Linked DNA regions of Methyloterricola oryzae. The protein of the gene in region 1 binds, or shares a complex with, the protein of each later gene. Links are inferred from orthologs where the notes say so. Each region holds a gene or a part of one and is shown on either strand. Other genes may lie near its edges.

Region 1 (3,105 bases):
CGAGGGCGTCGAAACCCCGAGCCAGCTCAAGTTCCTGAGGTCGCGGGATTGCGAGGAGGTCCAAGGCTATCTGTTCAGCAAACCGGTGCCGGCCGCCGATGTCCTGGAGTTGCTCCGCAGGGGCGTTTCCCTGCCGGAATGAAGTCGGCGCACCGGAATTTTTTCTACATCAGGTTTGACGTGGGCTGTGCTTTACTGCATAATGCCGTTTCTGCAGCGCGCCCGTAGCTCAGTTGGATAGAGTACCTGGCTACGAACTAGGTGGTCGGGAGTTCGAATCTCTCCGGGCGCGCCATTTTTTTGTAAGCTTTTGGCGGCCGTGTGTTCCATCTCATGGCGGCTTTGACATTCAGATTCTTCCCCTGTAGCTCAGTCGGTAGAGCAAGTGACTGTTAATCACTGGGTCGGCGGTTCGAGCCCGTCCGGGGGAGCCATCTCTTCAAAAAGGCTTACGGAAATGTAGGCCTTTTTTTTGGGCTGTCGTCAGGCGTTGCCGGAAGCCCGATCCAGTGCGGTTCTTGGTCTCGATTGTTGACAGGTGGTGGGTAATGTTTTATTTTTGCCCGCTTTACCAGGCTCCTGCCGGCCGCCGGGTGGTGGTTAATGGGCGGGTCTGGAGTCCGATTTGTGCCCAAGTTAAGCGAAATTTTTGGAGTTCGGTAATGACCACAATCAACCAATTGGTTCGGAAGCCGCGAGTTAGAAAGATAGACAAGAGCAATGTTCCGGCTCTGGACAGTTGTCCTCAGCGTCGTGGCGTGTGCACCCGTGTTTACACCACCACGCCGAAGAAGCCGAACTCCGCGCTGCGTAAAGTCGCTCGCGTGCGTCTGACCAACGGTGCCGAAGTGACGAGTTATATCGGCGGCGAGGGGCACAACCTCCAGGAGCACTCCGTGGTCCTGATTCGTGGTGGCCGTGTGAAGGACTTGCCGGGTGTGCGTTACCACATTGTGCGCGGCAGCCTGGATACCGCGGGTGTGCAGAAGCGCCGGCAGGGTCGTTCCAAGTATGGCGCCAAGCGTCCGAAGAGCTAATTGAGGTCAGGGGTCGAAGATGTCCAGAAGAAGAAATTCCGAGAGAAGAGAAATCAACCCGGATCCGCGATTCGGCAGCCAGACGCTGGCGCGCTTCGTGAACATGCTCATGGAGGACGGCAAAAAGTCCGTCGCGGAAAAGATCGTTTACGGTGCGCTCGACTTCATTGAGGGCAAGACCGGCCAGAACTCCCTGGAAGTGCTGACTAAGGCCCTGGAGAACGTGCAGCCGGTGGTCGAGGTGAAGTCCCGCCGAGTGGGTGGCGCGACCTATCAGGTGCCGGTCGAAGTGCGTCCCGCCCGCCGTTCCGCCCTGGCCATGCGCTGGCTGATCGATGCGGCACGCAAGCGCAGCGAGAAGGGTATGGGCATGAAGTTGGCGGCCGAGGTCATGGATGCCAACGAGAATCGTGGCACTGCGGTGAAGAAGCGCGAAGACACCCACAAGATGGCTGAGGCCAACAAGGCTTTCTCCCACTACCGCTGGTAACTTCGTACCAGTTGATTGCTCTTTAACAGACGGCAAGGATCTGAGGCTGTGGCACGCACCACTCCCATCGAGCGATACCGGAATATCGGGATCATGGCGCACATCGACGCGGGTAAAACCACGACGACCGAGCGCGTCCTGTTCTATACCGGCGTGTCGCACAAGATTGGAGAGGTGCACGACGGTGCTGCCACCATGGATTGGATGGAGCAGGAGCAGGAGCGCGGCATCACCATCACGTCCGCGGCCACGACCTGCTTTTGGAAGGGAATGGATGGCGGTTTTCCGCAGCACCGGATCAATATTATCGATACGCCCGGGCATGTGGATTTCACCATTGAAGTGGAACGCTCCCTGCGTGTGCTCGACGGCGCATGTGCCGTTTTTTGCGCGGTGGGCGGTGTCGAACCCCAGTCGGAAACGGTATGGCGGCAGGCCGACAAGTATCATGTTCCGCGTCTGGCCTTTGTAAACAAGATGGATCGTGCGGGCGCCAACTTCCTGCGCGTCGTCGGTCAGATCAAGACCCGGCTGGGTGGCAATCCGGTTCCCCTGCAGTTGCCTATCGGGGCTGAGGAAAAGTTTCAGGGGGTGGTCGATCTCATCAAGATGAAGGCCATCTTTTGGGATGACAGTACCCAGGGCATGCGTTTCGAAGAAAGGGAAGTTCCCGCCGAGATGAGAGTTGAGTGTGCGGATTGGCGCGCCAAGTTGGTGGAGGCGGCGGCCGAGGCCAGCGAAGAACTCATGGACAAGTACCTGGAAGGTGGTGAGCTCAGCGTCGAGGAGATCAAGAAAGGTCTTCGTGCGCGCACCATTGCCAGCGAGATCGTTCCCACGCTGTGCGGGTCTGCGTTCAAGAACAAGGGCGTCCAGGCCATGCTGGATGCGGTGGTGGAATACATGCCCTCTCCGGCCGACATTCCGGCCATCAAAGGGCATTTGGAAGATGACAGCGAGGGCGAGCGCCATCCTTCGGATGACGAGCCGTTTGCGGCGCTGGCGTTCAAGATCGCCACCGATCCTTTTGTGGGCGCGCTGACTTTTGTGCGGGTCTATTCCGGCGTGCTGTCTTCCGGCGATACGGTCTACAACCCGATCAAAGGCAAGCGCGAGCGCATCGGTCGTCTTGTGCAGATGCATGCCAACAACCGCGAGGAGATCAAGGAAGTCCGTGCCGGCGACATCGCTGCCGCCATTGGTCTGAAGGATGTCACCACGGGCGACACCCTGTGCGACCAGAAGGGCATCATCACCCTGGAGAAGATGGACTTTCCCGAGCCGGTGATTTCCGTGGCGGTCGAGCCCAAGACCAAGGCCGACCAGGAAAAGATGGGTATTGCCCTCAACAAGCTGGCGCAGGAGGATCCCTCCTTCCGTGTGCACACCGATGAGGAAACCGGCCAGACCATCATCTCTGGGATGGGTGAGTTGCACCTGGAGATCATCGTCGACCGCATGAAGCGTGAATTCGGCGTCGACGCCAATGTGGGCGCGCCGCAGGTTGCTTACCGGGAGACCCTTAAGAAATCGGTGGAGCAGGAAGGCAAATACGTGCGCCAGACCGGCGGCCGCGGC
Region 2 (3,166 bases), on another replicon or contig:
CCGGTGCCAGGTGAGGCTTGCCCCCCGTCTGCGTCCCGCTGATTGCGAAGCTGTTGCCGGTAAGCCGCCGGCTGATGTTGCCGTAGGCAAGGCCCCCGTAGCGGCCCGCTGTCTGTCCTGTCAATTCCAGTCGGAACAGGACCGCGCGCCAGACGAGGGTTTCTCTAAGGATGTCCGCATCGGGACCGGGCCCCTCAATTCGTGCCAGATCAAATTTGATTATCCCTTCGGTCTCGGTGGCGGCGCTCATGGTGGATGGACTTGCGCTTCGTCTGTGGCGGCGGATTGAAATAGGTTCGCTGGCGGTGGTCAAAGGGTACGGGTGTCGCGTCGTGAAAAACCGGCCACGTCTCAATATAATGGAGACATGACGCGTCGGACTCGGCGCAACCCGCGGTTGATCGCCGTCATGGCAGTGCTCGCTCGTGCTAATCCGTCGGCAAAGTGACGCAAAGCGAGTATAATCGAGCGGACTTCCGCACGCGAATGTGGCGAAATTGGTAGACGCGCTGGATTTAGGTTCCAGTGGGGCAACCCTTGAGAGTTCGAGTCTCTCCATTCGCACCAGTATCAAGCGAACCAGACCCTTTCTAGATTTCACCGTCCCGTGGCTCCCTAACTTGGTTTCAAGACGCCCCCGCAGGAGTCGGGGAGCAGACTGCCGGTTCCACTGAGAGATTTTTCATTCCATTTTGAGGTTAGTACGATGCAAGTGTCCGTCGAGACGACATCCGAGTTGAGCAGAAAAATGACCGTCCAGGTTCCGGAGGAAAAGATCCAGGAACAAGTGAACACCCGCCTGCGCGGGCTAGCCGGAAGGGTCAAAATCGACGGTTTTCGTCCCGGTAAGGCACCACAGAGTCTGATCAAGAAACGCTTCGGACCCAGTGTGCGGGACGAGGTCGTGGCCGATCTGATCCAGTCGAGTTTCTACGACGCCGTCCGGGAAGAAAAGCTCAATCTGGCTGCCAGTCCCATGATCACGCCCAAGGAATCGGCCGAGGGCAAGGGCCTGGTTTATGAGGCGGATTTCGAGGTGGTGCCGGAGTTTTCCCTGGCTTCCCTTGAAACACTGGAGGTGACGCGTTTCGCTTCAACGGTGGCTGAGTCGGACGTGGACGGGATGGTGTTGCGCCTGCGCGAGCAACGCAAGACCTGGCAAGAAGCCGGGCGGCCAGCGGCTGAGGGTGACCGCCTGACCATCCACTTCGAGGGGGTCTGCGAGGGCGAGAACTTCACCGATGGCAAGGTGGAAAACTTTCAGGTGGTGATCGGCTCCAAGCAACTGATCCCCGGTTTCGAGGATGGCTTGGTGGGCGCTGCGGCCGGGGGCACCTTGAAGCTTGATCTGAGCTTTCCGGAAGATTACGGCAACAAGAAGCTGGCCGGCAAGACCGCCGAATTCACCGTGGAAATAGAAAAGGTGGAGGAGGGTGTGCTGCCGGAGGTCGAGTCAGAGGGGTTCCTGGAGTCGTTTGGTGTGGAGAACGGCGATGTGGCCTCCTTCCGTGATGACATCAAGGGCAACATGGAGCGCGAAATGAATCGCGCGCTGGCATCGCGTACCAAGACGTCGGTCATGGACGCCCTCTACGCAGCCCATTCCGCGTTGCCTCTGCCCCGTGTGATGGTGGATCAAGAGGTTGAACACATGTTGAATCCCTACCGCCAGACCGCCAAGAAGCGCCAGCAGCATTTGGACGAGTCCCCCTTGAAAGAGCGCTTTGAGCCCATCGCGCGGCGCCGGGTCTCCCTGGGCTTGGTGCTTGGCAAGATCATCGAGGCCGAAAAGCTTTCTGTCGACGCCAAGCGCGTGCGCGCCGCAGTGGAGGATCTCGCGGTCAGTTACGAGAGCCCTGAGCAGGTGGTTTCCTGGTATTACTCGAATCCGGAGCAACTGCGTCAGGTTGAAAGCATGGTCCTGGAAGACCAGGTGGTGGACGCGGTCCTGGCTAAGGCCAAGGTGAACGAGGAGCAGGTGGCGTTCGAGGAGTTGATGAAGTCGGCGCAACAAGATTCGGCCGCGGCATGAGACAGGACCCTAAAGGCATGAAAGAGACTACCGCTATGATGGAAACGCAAGCGACCGGGCTGGTGCCTATCGTTATCGAACAGTCGTCCCGCGGCGAGCGGGCTTTCGACATCTACTCGCGGCTGTTGAAGGAGCGCGTGATTTTCCTGGTGGGGCCGGTGGAAGATTACATGGCCAACCTGGTGATTGCGCAGATGTTGTTTTTGGAGTCGGAGAATCCCGACAAAGACATACACTTGTACATCAATTCACCGGGCGGCGTGGTGACTGCGGGGCTGGCCATCTACGACACCATGCAGTTTATCAAGCCGGACGTCAGTACCCTCTGTGTGGGCCAGGCCGCGAGCATGGGTGCGCTCCTGCTGGCAGGCGGCGCCGCCGGCAAACGTTACTCCCTGCCGCATTCGCGGGTCATGATCCATCAGCCTTTGGGCGGCTTCCAAGGGCAGGCCAGCGACATCGATATTCATGCGCGGGAGATCCTTGCGGTGCGTGAACGCCTAAACAAGATTCTGGCCAAGCATACCGGCCAGCCTCTGGAAAAGATTCAGGTGGACACCGATCGCGACAATTTCATGGGTGGCGAGGACGCGGTCCAATACGGTCTAATCGACAAGGTCTTGTCCAGCCGCGTTGCGGTAGGTGCCTGATCCGCGGGCATTGGCCTGCGTATCGAGCGAAAGTTGAAAACTTGCGGATTTTGGTTTCCGTGGGTAGTCTTGAACTGCGAATTGGTCCTGGCGATTAGGTGGCGAGGGCGACAGAGATAAGGGGTTTGCGATGAGTGACGAGAAGAATGGCAAGGAAGGGAGCGGGAAGCTCCTTTACTGCTCTTTTTGTGGCAAAAGCCAGCATGAGGTTCGTAAGCTCATTGCAGGTCCCGCCGTATTTGTGTGCGATGAATGTGTCGAGCTTTGCAACGACATCATTCGCGAGGAGCTGCAAGAGAATGTCTCCGCTGGGTCTGACAAACTGCCCAAGCCCAAGGAGATAAAGACGGTTCTGGACGAATACGTCATCGGCCAGGAAAAGGCCAAGCGCATCCTGGCGGTTGCGGTATACAACCATTACAAGCGGCTGCGCGCCCAAGGTAAGAAGAACGATGTGGAGCTGGCCAAGAGCAATATCCTGCTC

Evidence for each region.
Region 2: the proteins of rpsG (region 1) and tig are in contact, whole or in part, in a crystal structure (PDB 3GTY), measured with the Thermotoga maritima proteins. The link is inferred for Methyloterricola oryzae from one-to-one orthologs. Residues at the interface, in WP_004081843.1 of Thermotoga maritima: Lys34, Lys52, Lys55, Glu59, Arg62, Gln63, Glu66, Asn67, Lys69, Val71, Arg95, Ala109, Lys110, Lys111, Gly112, Arg113, Pro114, Glu117, Glu121, Ile124, Ala125, Tyr127, Asn128, Asn129, Thr130, Gly131, Lys135, Asp139, Arg142, Met143; in WP_004081061.1 of Thermotoga maritima: Glu122, Val124, Val129, Leu130, Tyr133, Glu188, Gly259, Ile262, Tyr263, Glu266, Ser270, Glu273, Gln274, Glu277, Arg308, Gln311, Ile312, Ser315, Tyr316, Glu325, Arg329, Arg336, Leu363, Phe366, Trp367, Arg373, Leu377, Arg381, Leu384, Glu387.

The regions. Positions count from the first base shown.
Region 1 is NZ_JYNS01000010.1:97,208-100,312, reverse strand. The notes cover bases 1-2,791. They hold rpsG (30S ribosomal protein S7), read left to right. Parts: upstream 1-1,056; coding sequence 1,057-1,527; downstream 1,528-2,791. Other genes in these bases: fusA (elongation factor G), read left to right, coding at 1,576-2,791; rpsL (30S ribosomal protein S12), read left to right, coding at 663-1,037; EK23_RS21830 (EAL domain-containing protein), read left to right, coding at 1-142. In the rest of the region: more of fusA, read left to right, coding at 2,792-3,105.
Region 2 is NZ_JYNS01000009.1:39,059-42,224, forward strand. The notes cover bases 18-2,869. They hold tig (trigger factor), read left to right. Parts: upstream 18-706; coding sequence 707-2,032; downstream 2,033-2,869. Other genes in these bases: EK23_RS12945 (class II aldolase/adducin family protein), read right to left, coding at 18-250; clpP (ATP-dependent Clp endopeptidase proteolytic subunit ClpP), read left to right, coding at 2,050-2,682; clpX (ATP-dependent Clp protease ATP-binding subunit ClpX), read left to right, coding at 2,813-2,869. Outside these bases: more of EK23_RS12945, read right to left, coding at 1-17; more of clpX, read left to right, coding at 2,870-3,166. UniProt on the Bacillus subtilis protein: Involved in protein export. Acts as a chaperone by maintaining the newly synthesized protein in an open conformation. Functions as a peptidyl-prolyl cis-trans isomerase.